Regions from separate parts of the Streptomyces sp. NPDC059696 genome, predicted to be linked through region 3. Evidence: riboswitches for the same ligand, from Rfam matches in the RefSeq annotation. Region 3 holds a riboswitch; each other region holds the start of a gene.
The links. A riboswitch is a leader RNA that binds a small molecule or an ion and turns the genes downstream of it on or off. The one in region 3 is predicted to bind cyclic di-AMP.
Positions count from the first base shown of each region.

Region 1: another riboswitch for cyclic di-AMP. It lies ahead of ACFV20_RS10640 (peptidoglycan DD-metalloendopeptidase family protein); the one in region 3 lies ahead of ACFV20_RS21120 (M23 family metallopeptidase).
Region 2: another riboswitch for cyclic di-AMP. It lies ahead of ACFV20_RS01905 (NlpC/P60 family protein); the one in region 3 lies ahead of ACFV20_RS21120 (M23 family metallopeptidase).

Region 1 is NZ_JBHWFG010000007.1:271,224-277,325, reverse strand. Features, by position in the region: gene ACFV20_RS10650 (TetR/AcrR family transcriptional regulator) at 1-398, shown strand, start outside; gene ACFV20_RS10645 (SGNH/GDSL hydrolase family protein) at 530-1,315, opposite strand; gene ACFV20_RS10640 (peptidoglycan DD-metalloendopeptidase family protein) at 1,623-2,552, opposite strand; cyclic di-AMP (ydaO/yuaA leader) riboswitch at 2,557-2,713, opposite strand; gene ACFV20_RS10635 (alpha-galactosidase) at 3,029-5,104, opposite strand; gene ACFV20_RS10630 (tyrosine-protein phosphatase) at 5,284-6,081, shown strand; gene ACFV20_RS10625 (DUF6126 family protein) at 6,098-6,102, opposite strand, start outside.
Region 2 is NZ_JBHWFG010000002.1:13,784-19,885, reverse strand. Features, by position in the region: gene ACFV20_RS01925 (NlpC/P60 family protein) at 1-94, opposite strand, end outside; gene ACFV20_RS01920 (hypothetical protein) at 514-867, shown strand; gene ACFV20_RS01915 (hypothetical protein) at 845-1,777, opposite strand; gene ACFV20_RS01910 (hypothetical protein) at 2,102-2,659, shown strand; gene ACFV20_RS01905 (NlpC/P60 family protein) at 2,745-3,923, opposite strand; cyclic di-AMP (ydaO/yuaA leader) riboswitch at 3,932-4,103, opposite strand; gene pcrA (DNA helicase PcrA) at 4,419-6,102, shown strand, end outside.
Region 3 is NZ_JBHWFG010000018.1:114,254-120,355, reverse strand. Features, by position in the region: gene ACFV20_RS21135 (GNAT family N-acetyltransferase) at 1-1,679, opposite strand, end outside; gene ACFV20_RS21130 (HPr family phosphocarrier protein) at 1,860-2,141, shown strand; gene ACFV20_RS21125 (GntR family transcriptional regulator) at 2,324-3,019, opposite strand; gene ACFV20_RS21120 (M23 family metallopeptidase) at 3,251-4,039, opposite strand; cyclic di-AMP (ydaO/yuaA leader) riboswitch at 4,052-4,216, opposite strand; gene ACFV20_RS21115 (M16 family metallopeptidase) at 4,420-5,808, opposite strand; gene ACFV20_RS21110 (M16 family metallopeptidase) at 5,805-6,102, opposite strand, start outside.

The sequences.
Region 1 (6,102 bases), on a different contig from region 3:
ATCTGCGCAGGCTGCTGGGCCGCCGTTCGCCCGCACTGCGCCGGCTGCGGTCGGCCGTACGGTGGTACGCCCCGACGGGGCAGGCCAAGGGCTGGCGCCTGTGGATCGAGGGCTGGGCGGCGGCGCTGCGCGACCCGGCGCTGCGGGAGGTCGCCCAGGATCTCGACCGGCAGTGGAAGGCGGCCCTGGCCGAGGTGATCGCGGAGGGTGTGGCGGCGGGTGAGTTCCGCTGTCCGGACCCGGCCGGCACGGCCCTGCGGCTGACCGCTCTCCTCGACGGCCTGGCCGTCCAGTTGACGTCCTACGCCGGGGCGGTGCCGCGCACCCGGGCCCAGCAGTGGGTGGAGGAGGCGCTGGCCCGCGAACTGGGTCTGGCACAGGAGCGGCCGGCTCCCTAGGGGGCTGCGCAAAGCGCCGCCCGCCCCGCGAGGCCCGGCACGCCCTCTCGCCGCGCCGGGCGCGACGTCCCCGCCCGTGCGGGCCGGGCCGGTGTTCCGCCCGGCGCGGCCCGCACGGGCGGGAGCCGCTCTCACGCCACCGCCGCGATCCGCATCCTGATGTCGTCCGGCGACAGCGCGCCCTTGGCCGTCACGTGGTCGCCCGACGACTGCCCGCGCAGCCGGCGCCCGATCCACGGCACCAGGAACTCGCGTGCCCAGGCGACGTTGTCCCGCCGCACGTCGAGCGCACCGCGCGGGGGCGGCGGCGGCCACGCCTGCTCGGGGTCGGCCGGCACGTCGAGGCCGAGCACCTGGCCCGCGCGCAGCGCCACGCGCGTGTGCCCCTCGGGCGACAGGTGCAGCCGGTCGGCGTCCCAGGCCCGGCGGTCCTGCACGCTGCGCAGGGACCACAGGTCGAGCACCGGGCAGCCGTACCGGTCGGCGATGGCCCGCACATGTCCGTTGTACGTGGCGATCTTGCCGCGCAGATGCCTGAGCACGGGCACCCCGCGGGTGTCGAACCCGGTCGTCACCATGACCGTGCCGGACACGGCGGTGAGCTGGGCCAGCGCCCGTTCGAAGCGCTCGGCCACCTCGTCCGGGTCGGTGCCGGGCCGGATGATGTCGTTGCCCCCGGCGCAGAACGAGACGAGGTCGGGGGCCATGTCGACGGCCCGCGGAACCTGGTCCGCCACGATCTGGTCGAGGAGCTTTCCGCGTACGGCGAGATTGGCGTACCGGAAGTCTCCCTCGGGCCTGCGGTCGGCGAGCAGGACGGCGAACCGGTCGGCCCAGCCGACGAATGCCCCGTCGGGGCCGGGATCACCGACGCCCTCGGTGAAGCTGTCCCCCAGCGCCACGTACGACCCGATCACTGCTCTGCTGTCACTCTTCGAATCGTCTGCCACAGCAGCTCATGATTCACCTTTGAATGTGACTTACGCGACCGTAGGAAAGGATTGACGGGCGGTGAGATAAGCCACTCCTCAAGTGTTCGCCAACTCCGGAATACCCCGCTTGTCACGGATGTTTCGGGGTGAGCCGTCAGACCCGGAACCCGCTGATCCGGAAAAGGCCCCGGACGGACCGGCAGGCCATCGGGACGTGCGCACACCGAAGGCCGGACCCGGGGATCGGGGTCCGGCCTTCGGAGGCGTGTCAGGCAGGTGGTCGTGCGGTGGGTCAGCCGACGGAGACGCCGTGCGAGCGCAGGAAGGCGACCGGGTCCACGTCCGAGCCGTAGTCCGGCGTGGTGCGGATCTCGAAGTGCAGGTGCGGTCCGGTCACGTTGCCGGTCGCCCCGGAGAGGCCGACCTGCTGTCCGGCGGTGACGCTCTGGCCGGCCGACACGGAGAGCTGCGACAGGTGGGCGTACTGGGCGTAGTGACCGTCGTTCAGCTTGATGACGACCTGGTTGCCGTAGGCCCCGCCCCAGCCGGCGGAGACGACCGTGCCGGCGCCGACGGCCTTGAGGGACGTGCCGGTCGGGACGACGAAGTCGACACCGGTGTGGTAGCCGCTGGACCACATGCTGCCGGACATGTGGTACGGGGTGCCGACCGCGGCACCGGCCACCGGCAGCGTGTAGCCGGTGGAGTTGCTCTCGGCGGCGGGCTGGGCGGCGGCCGGCTTCGCGGCGCTCTGCGCCTTCGGGGCCGACTCGGCGGCGGAGGGCTTCGGGGCCGAGGTCTTCGGGGCCGAGGTCTTCGGGGCGGCGGGGGCGGAGGCCTTCGGGGCGGTCGCCGCCTTCTTGCCGATCGAGAGCTTCAGGCCCGGGTGGATCAGCGAGGGGTCGGAGCCCACGGCATCACGGTTGTCCGCGTAGAGCTTCTTCCAGCCGCCGCTGACGTTCTGCTGGTCGGCGATCCGGGCGAGGTAATCGCCGGCCTTCACGGTGTAGGTCTGGGCGCCATCGTTCTTTTCGGCGGCCTTTTTCCCGGCGACCGGAGCGGACTGGACGGCCTTTTCCGGAGCCGACTGCGGCGTCGCGGCATGGGCGCCGGCGGCCCCCATGAGCGGCAGGGCGAGGGCGGCTCCACCGGTTCCGGCGACGGCGATGGAGCGGGTGAAACGCTGGGTCTTGGGACGGCGGTGCTTACCCTTCGCGGGCATGGCGAATTCCTCTCCGTCGCCTGCGAGGTGAGCTGTCGGGTGCGGGCTGGAGATGCCCGGCCGCGCCGGGGCGCGGCTTAACCCCAAGCCGTTCCGGGAACCGGAACAGGCGTCTTACCTGTGGGTCCCCCGCTCCTGCCGTGCGTCGGGTCAGTGTGTGCGGGCTCCGGGCGGCGGCAGGATTAGGCGTCCGTCCGGATTGGTGTGGAACGTAAGCGACCGAGACGCAAAGGGACAAGCTTGCGGTTGCGCGTGAGGCCGTTTTTTCCCGACACATGGGCACGTGTGCTGTCACCGAGCGTGGATGACCGATCTCCCGCTTCGCGCAATAACCCTGCTCCGTGCGGGGATTACGTGAACATGGCGACAGCGGATCGTCACGAATATGACGATGGTCACGCGCCCCGATTCCATCTCCTTTACGATCGGGGCACGTTAGGCCTTAGCGGCCGTAATTCCCTATTCGGACAGAACGGCTACTTCCGCTTAAGCCGGACGACCGCGGCGTCCAGGTCTCCGCGCAGGCCGACGCGCAGCCCGTGGTGCAGAAGGAGCGCTCCGCGGTGAACTTCGCCCGTTTCGAGGCATTCGTACGATGCTGCCGGATCGAGGCCGCGCAGCCGGAGCGCCGGCACCGGCTCGCCGTAGCGCTGCGCCTGGAGCCAGGCGAGGACGACCGTCTCGTCGCCGAGGACGTACTGCACGGCGCTCAGCCCGCCCTGCGGGGGCCGCAGCCGGTACAGGTCACCGCGCTGCACCAGGGGCCGGATCTCCTTGTACAGCGCCACCCACTCGCCCGCCTCGGCGAGTTCCGCGGGCGTCCACCCGGTGAGGTCACCGCCGACTCCGAGCACCCCGGCCATGGCGCTGACGAAGCGGAACCGCAGCGAGCTGGCCCGGTGGTTGAGCATGGCGTTCGGGCTGTCCGTGACCCAGGCGGCCATGACCCGGGCCGGATGGATCTGGCTGAAGCCGTGCTGGATGGCGAGCCGGTCCAGGGGGTCGGTGTTGTCGGAGGTCCACACCTGGTCCGTGCGGCTCAGCACACCGAGGTCGATCCGCCCGCCGCCGCCCGAGCACGACTCGAAGGCCACCCCCGGATGGGCGGCCCGCAGCCGGTCCAGCAAGGCGTACAGCCCGTGGACATGGTCGGCCCACAGCCGTTGCGGATAGGCGTCGTCCGGCCATCCGGCATCCGTGAAGCAGCGGTTGAAGTCCCACTTCACGTAGTCGATCGGCGCACCGGAGAGGAGCCCGTCGAGCCGCTCCCACAGATACTCCCGGACATCCTCGCGGGCGAGGTTCAGTACGAGCTGATTGCGGAACTCCGTCCGCTTTCGCCCTGTTTGATACTGAACCCAGTCGGGGTGTTCCCGGTACAGGTCGCTGTCCGGGTTGACCATCTCGGGCTCCACCCAGATCCCGAACTGCATGCCGAGGCCGTGCACATGGTCGGCGAGCGGCTTCAGTCCGCCCGGGAATCGGTCGGGGTTCGGGGTCCAGTCGCCGAGGCCGGCCCGGTCGCTGGTGCGGGCCCCGAACCAGCCGTCGTCGACCACGAACAGTTCGACACCCAGGGCCGCGGCCCGCTCGGCGAGCGCCCGCTGCTGCTCCTCGGAGATGTCGAACTCGGTGGCCTCCCAGGAGTTGAAGAGCACCGGCCGGTCTCGTCCGGCGTCAGGGATCACATGGGTCCGCTGGTAGGCGTGCCAGGCGCGGCTCGCCCCGCCGAAGCCGCCGTCGCTCCAGAGCCCGGCGAAGACGGGGGTCGTGTACGACTCCCCCGTGCCCAGCATCAGCAGGCCGGAGTCGTCGTGGCCGGCCCCGCCGGTGATCTGCACGCGCGCGTCCGGGAGCTGGGCCACGGCGATGCGCCAGGACCCGGACCAGCCCAGGGCGCAGCTGTAGACCTCGCCGTGCTCCTCGGTGGCCTCGGTGTCGAGGGCGACCCACGGCAGGTGCTGGTGGGAGGTGTGGCCGCGACGGCTGCCGATGACCTTCTCGCCGTGGGTGAGGACGGAGCGGGTCAGCCGGGACTCGGCGCCCCAGCGGCCGTGCAGCTGGGAGAGCCGCCAGGTGTCGCGGTCGGGCAGGGTCCAGGTGGCGGAGTCGGCGCGCAGCAGTTCGACGGCCGGTCCCCGGTTGGCCAGCGTCACCCAGCGCTCGACGACGTCCGTCGAGGGGCGCATCCGGTAGTGCAGCGTGATGTCCAGGTCGCCGTCGCGAAAGCGCAGCCGCAGCTCGCCGTCCTCGGCGTCGTGCCCCTGGTAGGCCCACTCGGTGCCCCGCCGCTCGGCCGTGCGTACCGACAGGGCGGGGCGTACGAAGCGGGGGCCGCCTTCGACCGGGTACTCCTCGCGCCCGTCGAGCGGCGATTCGAAGGGCCAGTAGTCCGGCAGCGGCCGCAGGGCGAGGGCCTCGGCGTCGGCCGGGCCGATGCGGGGGCCCCAGTGCAGGTGCAGCAGCTCGTCCCGGTCGGTGACGTGGACGGCGTAGCTGCTGGCCGGCCCGGAGAGCACCCATGTACGACCGTCTTCGGAGATGTCCAGCATCATGCCCTCACAGACTCGAACAAGCCCGACCAGGTGCGACCAGGCGGCAACATCATCGAGTGCCGTGGGGGCTCCGGGCAACGCCTGTGGACAACTCATTGCCCCAGGCAGGCATGTCGTATCGTCGTGTGACGCCCGTCGACGAGCCGCGCCGGCGGCGCCGAAGGGGAGGAGCCCTCGTGACACAGCAGGTCCCGTCGACCGAGCCCGAGCTGGCCGGAGTGCGCAACTTCCGCGATGTGGGCGGACTTCCGACCGTCGACGGGCGGCGGGTGCGCCAGGGCGTGCTGTTCCGCAGCGGCCACCTCGCCCACGCGACCGGGGAGGACGCCGCGTTCCTGACCGGTCTGGGCCTGCACACGATCTTCGACTTCCGCAACGCGGCCGACCAGAAGCTGGAAGGGCCGGACGTCGAGCTGCCCGGCGTGCGCAATGTGAACCTGCCGCTGAGCGACCCCGCCGACGGCGCCGAGTTCTGGAAGATGGTGCGCGACGGCGACCTGGACCAGCTGCGCGAGATCCTCGCCGACGGCAAGGGCGCGGGCCGCATGATCGCCTCGTACCGCACGATCATCAAGCACCGCACCGGCGAGCACTCCCGGGTGCTGCATGCGCTCGCGCAGGACAGCGTGCCCGCGCTCATGCACTGCGCGGCGGGCAAGGACCGCGCGGGCCTGTCGATCGCCGTGACGCTGCTCGCCGTGGGGGTCGAGCGCGAGGCGATCGTCGAGGACTACCTGAAGTCGAACGCCAAGCACCGCCGCTACAAGGTGCACCGCTCCAGCTCCGCCGCCTCGGCCTACTCCCCCGAGGTCATGGAGCTGCTCAGCCCCCTGTTCGACGCGCGTGCCGAGTACCTGACGGCGGCCTTCGACACCATCGAGGAGACCTGGGGAGGCGTCGACAGCTACCTGGAGAAGGGCCTCGGTCTCTCCGCGCAGACGCGGGAGCGACTGCGCGAGCGGCTCCTCGACTGAGCCGCGCGGGCGGGGGCTACT
Region 2 (6,102 bases), on a different contig from region 3:
TCGCCGTCGCGGCGCCCGCGAGGGCGATCGTGGCGGCCGTACGGGCCTTGCCGCCACCCAATGCGCGCTGTCGGGGTTTGCGGTGCGCTGCCAACTGGAGGCCACGTCCTTTCCTCGACCGCCGGCGCGTGCGGCCGCCGGCGGGGAGCGGACGGGCGGCCTGCGCGTCCGGCGACGGCCCGCACAGGGGGGAGCGGACCGCCGCCGGACCATTTCGGCGGTGGTGTCCGACTGCCGCCCCTGGCCCGGGCGGCGGTGGGGAGCCGGGCACCTGGTGGGGACGCTAGGCGTCACCGTGGCGGGCCGTCGGCGGGTGTGCGGAAGTGACCCGAGAGGACCGGCGGTGACCGTATGCGACCATGAGCCCGCCCGCGCACCGTCTACTTCACTCAGCGTGATGACCGATGCGTCGAATCGTCGGCGAGTGACCGTGATCGACTGCTATGGGGTGCATTTATGCATCCATGGGCCGGTGTCGGGCGGCCCCGGAGCCCCTGATTAGGCTCCGGCCTCATGGACGTACTCATCCACCTCTTCGTCGGCCTCCACATCATCGGCATCGCCTCGCTCCTGGGCGGCTTCCTCACCCAGATGAAGGCGATGGGCGAGGGTACGGCCCGCTTCACCCCCGCGATGCTGCACGGCGCGTTCACGATGCTGGTCACCGGTGTGGTCCTGGTCGGCCTCAACCAGGCCGACGACCAGCCCGTGAACAACGTCAAGATCGGCGTGAAGCTGGCCCTGCTGATCGTGATCCTCGGCCTGGTCTACGTGAAGCGGGACGAAGAGAAGGTCGACAAGGGCCTCTTCGGCCTGGTGGGTCTGCTGACCACGGCGAACATCTTCATCGCCGTGCTCTGGACCTGATCCGGGAGCGCCGGGCGGAGGCGAGGGCCCAGGCGGTGCACCCGAGCCAGGCGGCCACCGCGATCCACAGCAGCACCTCCCCGGCGATGTCGAGCCAGGGGACGTCGAGGGCGGCGGCGACCGCGAGGGTCGCCGTGGCCGTCACGACCGCGGCGAACACGGTCGCCCAGCGCCGCACGTCGTAATGGTGGCGGGGCCAGAAGAGCTCGGCGAGGAGCAGGGCGACGCAGGCGGCCAGCGCCAGCACGAGCAGCGTGACCGTCGTCGTGCGCAGGACGTCGGCGTTCTCCTCGTTCCACAGGTACAGGCGCGGGCCGTCGGCGGCGAACAGCCGCGCTCCGGCCAGTGCCGACAGGGCGAGGGCACCGGCCGCCAGCCAGTGGTCCCCGCGCCCTTCCTCCACCTGCCGGGGCTGGAAGCGGAACAGGGCGAAGCCGTAGAGCGCGAGCCCCAGCCAGAACAGCACGAGGGCCGCGTGGGCGAGCCAGGCCGCCGCGTCGGCCGCGGCGAGCGTCGCGCCGAGCACGGCGAGTCCCTCGGTGGCCACGCAGCGCAGGAACACCGTTCCGCGTCGGCCCTGGGCCTCCGCGGTGAGCAGCACCGCCCAGAGCACCATGGCGAGCGCCAGGAGTGCCGCCGCCAGGGTCTGCTGCCCGGCCGCGGAGAAGCCGGCACCCAGGACGGCGGTCGCCGCCACCATGGTCAGCGCGGCCGGCGTCTCCGTGCGCCGCTCGCCGTGCGCCGCCCGCTGGGCCAGACCCGCGGCCGCGAGCAGCCAGGCCGCGCAGGCCAGGGCGAGGGTGATGCGGGCGAGGGCGGCGTACCCCGCCGAGTCCAGGCCGACCGACACGATGCCGGTCGCCAGCGCATACGTCGGCCACCAGGTGGCGAACGGGGAGGGACCGGACATAGCGCCGATGCTAGAGAGCGGCGCGCGCGTTACGTGAGGGGCACGCGCGTGTGCCCCCAAGAAGCGAGGAAACTGTCCGGTCGAGTTCTCGCGGGCCGGGTTTTCGGCACCGCCTTTGATGGAAGTGGCGCGTCGCCCTCAGGCTGGGCCGTCGACGGAAAAGGGTGGCCGAAAAGCAGTCAGTCCCTTGACGACCTGCGGAAAGGGAAGGCGGCGCTCCGTATTTCCGCAAGCTCAAAACCAGCTCAATAGGCTATTACAGGCTTTCTGGAGGGCTATAAAGTCTCACTCGTTCGCAAAACGAGTACATGACAAAGGAGCCCCGTGTTCACGCGTTCCGCCCTCCGTAACACCGTCGTCGCCGCAGCCGTGGCCATGACTGCCGTCACCGCGACCAGCGCCAGCGCCGCCTCCGGCTTAGGCGCCGAGGAACCGAAGGTCATCGCCCTAGGCGGCAACACGGGCCTCAAGATGATCGAAGGCGCCGAGGGCGCGGCTCTTCTGCGGGCCGACGCCACCGTGACCGCGGCCGCCGCCAACGTGTGCGGCTCCGGCTACACGATCTCCGCCGGCGCCGCGCGCTACGGCAATAACGCCAGCCTCTACCTGTGGTGGAACGGCAAGTACAGCGGCAGCAACAAGCTGTACGACAAGTACATCTGCGGTGTCCTCTTCAATGACACCGGCTCCGCGCGCTCCATGGGCATCCGGCTGAAGGACAACTTCACCGACACGCCTCACGCCGAGGACTTCGGCACGTACAGCACCTACGCCGGGCCCGTCTATCAGAAACGCGGCGGCTGCGGCGAGGCGTACTCCTACATGAAGTCCGGGAGCACTGTCGTCGTCGACAACACCTACACCATGTCCGGATGCAACTGATCTCCACGCGTGGCCGGCTGCGCCCCCTCGTTCAGGGCGCAGCCGTCGCCGCCGTCCAGCTCCTGAGCCTCCCCGCGGAGGCCTCTCAGGCCGGGCGGACCACGCTGTGGATCGCCGATTCGCCGTCGTAGTAGATCGACTCCTCGCGGACGTACGTGCCGGGCTTCGGGGCGTGGATCATCATGCCGTTTCCGATGTAGATCCCGACGTGGGTGACGTCGTCGTAGAAGAAGACCAGGTCACCGGGCTGGGCCTGGGAGAGCGGAACCGTGGTGCCGGCGTTCACCTGGTCGTAGGTCGTGCGCGGCAGGGTGACGCCCGCGGCCTTCCACGCGGCCTGGGTCAGGCCCGAGCAGTCGTAGGAGCCGGGGCCGACGGCGCCCCACACGTACGGCTTGCCGATCTGGGCGCGGGCGAAGGCCAGCGCCTTGTCGGCCTTGGTGGCGTACGAGGAGTCGGCCGGGGGTGTGGAGGAGGTCGAGCCGGAGCCCGTGGAGCCCGACGAGGCGGTCCCGCCGTCCTGCTGTCGGGAGGCCTCCTCCTGGGCCTGCTGCCGCGCGGCCTGCTGCCGGGCCAGTTCGTCGGCCTTGCGGGCGGCCTCCGCCCGCTTCTCCTTCTCGATCGCCGCGAGCCGGGCCTTCTCCTCGGCGGTCAGCTTCGACATCAGCTCGCGTGCCTCGGCGAGCTTGCGCTGGACGGTGGCCTTGGCCGTCTTCAGGCCGTCCTGCGAGTCGGTGAGCGTCTCGAGGCTCTCGGTGGCCTCCTGGCGCTTCTTCATCGTCTCGGACTGCTGGGTGACGTAGTCGTCGACCGCGACCTTCTGGCGGCCCGTCATCCGGTCCATCAGCTGGGTCTGGTCGAAGTAGTCCTGCGGGGTGTCCGCCAGCAGGAACGTCGCCGTGTCCGGGGCGGCGGCGCCGGTGCGGTACTGGGCGGAGGCGAAGGATCCCAGCTCCTCGCGCGCCTCGTTGAGCTTCTGGGTGCGCTGGGCGACGTCGTCGAGGAGGGTGTCGACGCGCTTGCGCTGCTTCGCGGTCTTCTCCTTGGCCGCGTTGTACTTGTCGGTCGCCGACTCGGCCTGGCGGTACAGGTCGTCGACCTTCTTCTCGACGTCCTCCAGGCTGGGCTTGTCGTCGGCCGCGGGGGCGGCGGTGGCCGACTGGGAGAGCAGGGCCACGGAGGTGAGGGCCGCCGTTGCGAGGGCGGGGGTCCGTATGCCTGCCATGCGCGTACCCGTAGGACGCGACTTGCGGTGCGACGCCAAGGGAGGCGACTCCTTCCATGTTCCGCCTACCGGGTTAGCTGTCGGGTTCGGGCGGGTGGTTCGGAAGGTTTGCCCTACGGCCTCTCCGCTCAGGGAGTCGGGCCGATTCACCCCAGGTTCACGGTTGGGTCCCCGGCTCCGGCTGCCGCTGCGGCACACCGGACTCGGCGGAGGCCGCGCGGCCCGGCGACGTTCGCCGGTGGGGGTCGTGCGGCCTGGTCGCACGGTAGCCAACTCGTGTGGCCCCTGTGAAGGTTGATGGGTGATATGCCCGATACATTTTCGTGACCTTATCCCCGGGCGTTGCCGAGAGTCAGCGATCAAGGGTGATTGGTGGGTGAAGATCCCCATATGTGGGGACCGTAGCGGGGCGTGATCACGCGGTCATGGAGGGCGACAACGCGCCGCCGGGCGGTCGGCGGAAGGACCGGGCGCCCGCGGATGTTCTCAGGGCGGCGGCGGTCTGTCAGTGGGGCGCCCTAGACTCGGAGAGCGATGAGCAGCCTCTTTGACGACAACTTCCTGGCGAACCTCCAGGCCCAGCGGGGCCCGGCCGACGAACCCCCGCCGCCGCCCGAGGACGATCACGTTCCGGAGCCGATCCCCGACGATCTGTTCGGCGGGAAGTTCGACACGCCCCCGGACCGGGACGCCTACTACCGCGACGGCGCCCCCCGCCCGGTGATCGACTCCGCCGCGCTGCTGGAAGGGCTGAACGACAACCAGCGCGCCGCCGTCGTCCACTCCGGCTCCCCGCTGCTCATCGTGGCCGGCGCCGGCTCCGGCAAGACCCGCGTGCTCACCCACCGCATCGCCCACCTGCTCGCCGAGCGGGACGTGCACCCGGGCCAGATCCTCGCGATCACCTTCACCAACAAGGCCGCCGGGGAGATGAAGGAGCGTGTCGAGCAGCTCGTCGGCCCGCGCGCCAACGCCATGTGGGTCATGACCTTCCACAGTGCGTGCGTGCGCATCCTGCGCCGGGAGAGCAAGAAGCTCGGCTTCACCTCCTCCTTCTCGATCTACGACGCCGCCGACTCCAAGCGTCTGATGGCCCTGGTCTGCCGCGACCTGGACCTCGACCCCAAGCGCTTCCCGCCGAAGTCCTTCAGCGCCAAGATCAGCAACCTGAAGAACGAGCTGATCGACGAGGAGGACTTCGCCGCCCAGGCCACCGACGGCTTCGAGAAGACCCTCGCCCAGGCCTACGCCATGTACCAGTCGCGGCTGCGCGAGGCGAACGCCCTCGACTTCGACGACCTGATCATGACGACGGTCAACCTGCTGCGCGCCTTCCCGGACGTCGCCGAGCACTACCGCCGCCGCTTCCGGCACGTCCTGGTCGACGAGTACCAGGACACCAACCACGCGCAGTACGCCCTGGTCCGCGAGCTGGTCGGCACCTCGGAGCACCCGGTCGACGTGCCGCCCGAGGCCGAGATCCCGCCCGCCGAGCTGTGCGTGGTCGGTGACGCCGACCAGTCGATCTACGCCTTCCGCGGCGCGACGATCCGCAACATCCTCCAGTTCGAGGAGGACTACCCGGACGCGACGACCATCCTGCTGGAGCAGAACTACCGCTCCACGCAGACGATCCTCAGCGCCGCCAACGCCGTCATCGAGCGCAACGAGTCCCGCCGCCCCAAGAACCTGTGGACCAACGCGGGCGCGGGCGCCACGATCACCGGGTACGTCGCCGACACCGAGCACGACGAGGCGCAGTTCGTCGCCGACGAGATAGACCGCCTCACGGACGCCGGCGAGGCCAAGGCCGGCGACGTCGCCGTCTTCTACCGCACCAACGCCCAGTCCCGTGTCTTCGAAGAGGTCTTCATCCGCGTCGGCCTGCCCTACAAGGTCGTCGGCGGAGTCCGCTTCTACGAGCGCAAGGAGGTCCGGGACGTCCTGGCCTACCTGCGCGTGCTGTCCAACCCCGAGGACTCGGTGCCGCTGCGCCGGATCCTCAACGTCCCCAAGCGGGGCATCGGCGACCGCGCCGAGGCGATGATCGACGCCCTGTCTCAGCGCGAGAAGATCAGCTTCCCGCAGGCGCTCAAGCGTGTCGACGAGGCGTACGGCATGGCCGCGCGCTCCACCAACGCCGTCAAGCGGTTCAACACGCTGATGGAGGACCTGCGCACCGTCGTCGAGTCCGGCGCCGGACCGGCCACGGTGCTGG
Region 3 (6,102 bases):
AGCGCGTGGGACAGGGCCGTGTGGAAGTCGGCCGCGGAGGCCGCCGTGGTGAGGTCCTGCGGAGGGTGCGGCCTGAGGCCCTCGGCCAGGCACGCGTCGTACGTCAGCAGGCCGAGTGACTCGGAGTTGCCGAGGATCGCCACCCTGGGCCCGGCGGGCAGGGGCTGGCGGGCGAGGAGCAGGCCCGCGTCGACCAGCTCGGTGATGGTGTCGACGCGGATGACACCGGCCTGCCGCAGCAGCGCCGACACGGTCGCGTGCGGAAGCCGGGTCGCCCGCACGGCGTGCCCCTGGGGAGCGGCGCCGTGGCGTGCGCCCTGGACGACGACCAGGGGCTTGGCGGCGGCCGTACGGCGGGCGAGACGGGTGAACTTGCGGGGGTTGCCGATGGACTCCAGGTACATGAGGACGACGTCGGTGTCGGGGTCCTCGTACCAGTACTGCAGGACATCGTTGCCGGAGACGTCGGCGCGGTTGCCGGAGGAGACGAAGGTGGAGACGCCGGTGACGCCCGTGACGCCGCCGCCGCGCCGGTGCAGCCGGGACAGCAGGGCGACGCCGATGGCGCCGGACTGGGCGAACAGGCCGATCCGGCCCGGGCGCGGCACCTCGGGGGCGAGGGAGGCGTTGAGGCGTACCCGGGGTGAGGTGTTGATGATGCCGAAGGCGTTGGGGCCGATGATCCGCATGCCGTACGTACGCGCGTGCCGCACCAGGGCGCGCTGGCGTTCGCGCCCCTCGGGGCCGCTCTCGGCGTACCCGGCGGACACCACGACCAGCCCCTGCACGCCGTGTTCGCCGCACTCGGTGACGACCTCGGGGACGTGCTCGGCGGGGACGGCGACGACCGCGAGGTCGACCGGGCCGTCGATGTCCCGCACCGAACGGTGGGCGGGTACGCCGTCGAGCTCCTTGTGCCCCTCGGGGAGGGCCTTGTTCACCGCGTACAGGCGGCCGGTGAAGCCCGCGTCCCGGATGTTGCCCAGGACGCTGCGGCCCACGCCGCCCGGTGTGCGGCCGGCGCCGATGACGGCGACCGAGCCGGGGGCCAGCAGCCGCTGCACCGAGCGTGCCTCGGCGCGGTGTTCGCGCGCGTACTGCACGGCGAGGGAGCGGTCGGTGGGTTCGAGGTCGAACTCCAGACGGACGACGCCGTCCTCGAAGCTGCGCTTCTGGGTGTAGCCGGCGTCCGTGAACACCTTGATCATCTTGGTGTTGGCGGGCAGCACCTCGGCGGCGAAGCGGCGGATGCCGCGCTCGCGGGCGACGGCTCCGATGTGTTCGAGCAGGGCGGAGGCGACCCCGCGGCCCTGGTGGGCGTCCTGCACGAGGAAGGCGACCTCGGCCTCGTCGGCGGGTGCGGACGCGGGCGTTCCGTCTGCGCCGATCCGGTCGTAGCGTACGGTGGCGATGAACTCGCCGCCGACCGTGGCCGCGAGTCCCACCCGGTCCACAAAGTCGTGGTGCGTGAAGCGGTGGACGTCCTTGGCGGACAGGCGAGGGTACGGCGCGAAGAAGCGGTAGTACTTCGACTCGTCGGAGACCTGCTCGTAGAAGCTGACCAGGCGATCGGCGTCATCAACGGTGATGGGCCGGATGCGCGCGGTGCCTCCGTCGCGCAGCACCACGTCGGCTTCCCAGTGGGCGGGATACTCGTGCCGGTCCGGCGAGGTCTGCATGGGCCCCAGAGTACGGCTAGCGCCTGACAACGGCGCGAGGCAGTCTGTGGAGGGCGTCAGTCGGGTCGAGGCCGCGATCCGACGGCACCTTCCGGAGCGGAACGACAGGACCGCTCCGGGTGGGCTTCACCATATGGGAAACTGGTCTAGACAACCCTGAACACCGAAGGGCAGCAACACATGGCTGAGCGCCGCGTCAACGTCGGCTGGGCCGAGGGCCTCCACGCCCGCCCCGCCTCCATCTTCGTCCGAGCCGCCACGGCCGCAGGCGTCCCGGTGACGATCGCCAAGGCTGACGGCAACCCCGTCAACGCGGCCTCGATGCTGGCCGTCCTGGGCCTCGGCGCCCAGGGGGGCGAGGAGATCGTCCTCGCCTCCGACGCCGAGGGCGCGGACGCCGCCCTCGACCGGCTGGCGAAGCTGGTCTCCGAGGGTCTCGAGGAACTGCCCGAGACCGTCTGATTTCCCCGGCGCCCGATCCGGCGCACAGTGAAGGGCTCGTCCGAATTCACCGGGCGGGCCCTTCGCCATTGGCGATCGTCAGGGAGAAGCGATTTCCGCGGCCAGGCAGCGGAAATTAATCCCACGAGAACACACGTCGAAGAACTCGGGGAATTTCCCCCTCTTTGTATACGGCCGCCGTGTTAATGCCGCAGGCTCTCCGTGTTTACGGCATGTTGCGATTTCCTCACGCGATCGGCCCGTTCCGCCGCGGGGCCGATCCGCAGGCGGTGCGCTCCGGTCGCGCGCTCGATGTGCAGCGCCGTGACCGCCCGCGCGCGCTCGCCGTCCCCACGCGCCACCGCGTCCACGATCGCGCCGTGCTCCGTCCAGGACTCCACCGGGCTGAGCGGCGCCTCCACGGCGTACATCCACGTGATCTTGTGGCGGAGCTGGGTGAGCATCGAGGTCAGGGCGGGGCTGCCGGAGGCCTGGGCGAGCGTCTCGTGGAACCACACGCCCAGGGAGCGCAGGTCGTCGCTGGTGCCGCGACGGGCCCGGTCCTGGCCCAGGCGGACCAGGCCGCGCAGGACCTTCAGATGCGCCTCGGTGCGGCGCTGGGCGGCTCGGGCCGCACCGAGCGGCTCCAGGAGCATCCGCATCTCCAGCAGGTCGGCCGCCTCCTGCTCGGTGGGTTCGGCCACGCACGCGCCCGCGTGCCGGCGGGTCACCACGAAGCCCTCGGCCTCCAGCGTGCGCAGCGCCTCCCGGACCGGTACCCGCGAGACGCCGTATCGGCGGGCCAGGAGTTCCTCGGTGAGCCGGCTGCCGCGCGCGTGGACCCCCGCGACGATGTCGTCCCGGATGGCGGTGCACACCGAGTGCGCGGGAATACGCATGACCGACCTCCGCTTAATCCCCGTGAAACGCCGGCGAGCGGCGCGTGTTCCGTGACTCTATTGCAATGAGCCGGAATTTCCGACGGCCAGCGGGAATCCATGGATATTTTTTGGACAGCGGACATCCGAGGAGCCGCCCGGAGGCGACCGGGGTGCCGTCACGCGGTGCGCGAACGCCGAAAGCCCCGGCTCGGGGAGCCGGGGCTTTCGAAAACGGCGACGAGCTTCCGGTCAGAGGCTGACGCCGTGCGAACGGAGGTAGGCGACCGGGTCGATGTCCGAGCCGTACTCGGGGCTCGTACGGGCCTCGAAGTGCAGGTGCGGGCCGGTGACGTTGCCGGTCGCGCCGGACAGGCCGATCTGCTGGCCGGGGGTGACCTTCTGGCCGACCGAGACGCCGATGGACGACAGGTGGCCGTACTGGGTGTACGTGCCGTCGTTCATCTTGATCACGATGTTGTTGCCGTAGGAGCCGCCCCAGCCGGCCTCGACGACCTCGCCCATGCCGACCGCGTGGACGGAGGTGCCGCTGGCGGCGTGGAAGTCCACGCCGGTGTGGCTGCCGGAGGACCACAGACCGCTGCTGGCCTTGTAGGCGGTGGACACGTACGAGCCGGAGATCGGGGCCACGAAGGCGTTGAGGCGCTTGCGCTCGGCCTCGCGGGCGGCGCGCTCCTTGGCCGCACGGGCCTTCTCGGCCGCCTCCTTGGCCCGCTCGGCCACCTCGGCGGCCCGCTTGCGGGCGGCCTCCTCGGCCTTCTGCTTGGCGGCGGCCTCCTCGGCGGCCTGATGCTGCGCGACGGCCTGGGCGTCGATCTGCTGGGCGACGGTGTCGCCCATGGTGACGACCGGGGTGAGACCCGTCTGCTCCGCGCTGGGCTCGGCGGCGAAGGCCGCGGGGGCCGCCACGGTGCCGATCACGCCGGTGGTGGCGAGGGCCGCCACGCCTGCCGCACGGGCGGTGCCGCGCTGGATCCTGCTGGGACGCCGGTGCTTCCCGGTGGCGCGAGTGAACGCCATGTGGTGGCTGATCCTTTCCTTCCCTCTCGCCTACCGGGTTAGCTGACGGGTTCGGAGCAGGAAGGTCTCCTACGGGCTCCCTCGCGGCACGCGCGGGAGTCCGATTCACCCCAGGGACTGCGGTGGGTCCCCGGCTCCCCTGGCTCGCGCCGTACGGGGACTCGGCGATGACTGTCCGGTGCCGCGGGCGCGGCGCACTGCCTGACGAACAGCCCGGACGACGCTAAGCGGCGCCGCTTTCAATTCCCAAACGAATCCCGGCTTTTGTAGCGCATCCCACAGGTCAGACAGGCAACTCCCATACCAATTCGGGCACAAAGGGACCCTGGTGCCTTCAAAGACATCCAGGGCCCCTGCGCGTGCCTGCCGCTCCTCGGCTGCTACTCGGCGGAGACGACGGTGACTTCGCCGATGCCGAGGGCCTCCACGGGGGCCTTGATCTGCGCCGCGTCACCGACGAGGACCGTCACCAGGCGGTCCACCGGGAAGGCGCTGACGGCCGCCGCGGTGGCCTCCACGGTGCCGGTCGCAGCGAGCTGCCGGTACAGCGTGGCCTGGTAGTCGTCGGGCAGGTGCTGCTCGACCTGGTCGGCCAGCGTGCTCGCGACGGCCGCCGCCGTCTCGTACTTGAGCGGCGCCACGCCGACCAGGTTCTGCACGGCGACGTCCCGTTCGGCGTCGGTCAGGCCCTCCGCGGCCAGGGTGCGCAGCACCGTCCAGAGGTCCTCCAGGGCGGGGCCGGTGTTGGGGGTGTCCACGGACCCGCTGATGGCGAGCAGCGCGGCACCGGTGCCGTCCGGGGCGGACCGGAGGACCTGGCCGAACGCCCGGACGCCGTAGGTGTAGCCCTTCTCCTCGCGCAGGACGCGGTCCAGGCGCGAGGTGAGGGTGCCGCCCAGGCAGTACGTGCCGAGCACCTGCGCCGGCCACACGCGGTCGTGCCGGTCGGGACCGATCCGGCCGATCAGCAGCTGCGTCTGGACGGCGCCGGGGCGGTCCACGATGACGACCCGGCCGGTGTCGTCGGCGGTCACCGGCGGCACCGGCCGCGGCTCCGCCGGGGAGCCCGTCCAGGCGCCCAGCGTGTCCGCGAGCAGGGCGTCGAGGTCGATGCCCGTGAGGTCGCCGACGACCACGGCGGTGGCGGTGGCGGGACGGACGTGCTTCTCGTAGAAGGCGCGTACGGCCGCGGAGTCGATCGCGGCGACGGTCTCCTCGGTGCCCTGCCGCGGCCGCGACATGCGGGAGTCCGCCGGGAACAGCTCCTTGGAGAGCTCCTTCGCGCCGCGGCGCGAGGGGTTGGCCAGCTCGTGCGGGATCTCGTCGAGGCGGTTGTTCACCAGCCGCTCGACCTCGCTGTCGGCGAACGCGGGCGCCCTCAGGGCGTCGGCGATCAGCCCCAGCCCCTTGGCGAGCCGGGAGGCCGGCACCTCCAGGCTGAGCCGGACACCGGGGTGGTCGGCGTGCGCGTCGAGGGTGGCGCCGGCACGCTCCAGCTCGGCCGCGAAGTCCTCGGCGGAGTGCTTGTCGGTGCCCTCGGAGAACGCCCGGGCCATGATCGTGGCCACACCGTCGAGGCCGGCGGGCTCGGCGTCCAGGGGGGCGTCGAGCAGCACCTCCACGGCGACGACCTGCTGGCCGGGGCGGTGGCAGCGCAGCACCGTCAGGCCGTTGCCGAGCGCGCCGCGCTCGGGGGCGGGGAAGGCCCACGGCTTGGCGTCGCCCGCCTGCGGCCGGGGGTGGAAGTCCATCGTGGCGAGCTCGGTCACCGGGCCGCCTCCTCGTTCTCGTCCTGGTCGGCGGGGGTTGCGGGGGCGGTCGGCTCGTAGACGAGGACCGCACGGTTGTCGGGCCGCAGGCGGGCCTTGGCGACCTCCTGGACCTCCTCCGGCGTGATCTCCAGCACGCGCTGGACCGCGGTCAGGGCCAGCTGCGGGTCGCCGAACAGCACGGCGTACCGGCACAGTTCGTCGGCGCGGCCCGCGACCGTGCCGAGCCGGTCCAGCCACTCGCGCTCCAACTGGGCCTGGGCGCGCTCCATCTCCTCGGCCGTGGGGCCCTCC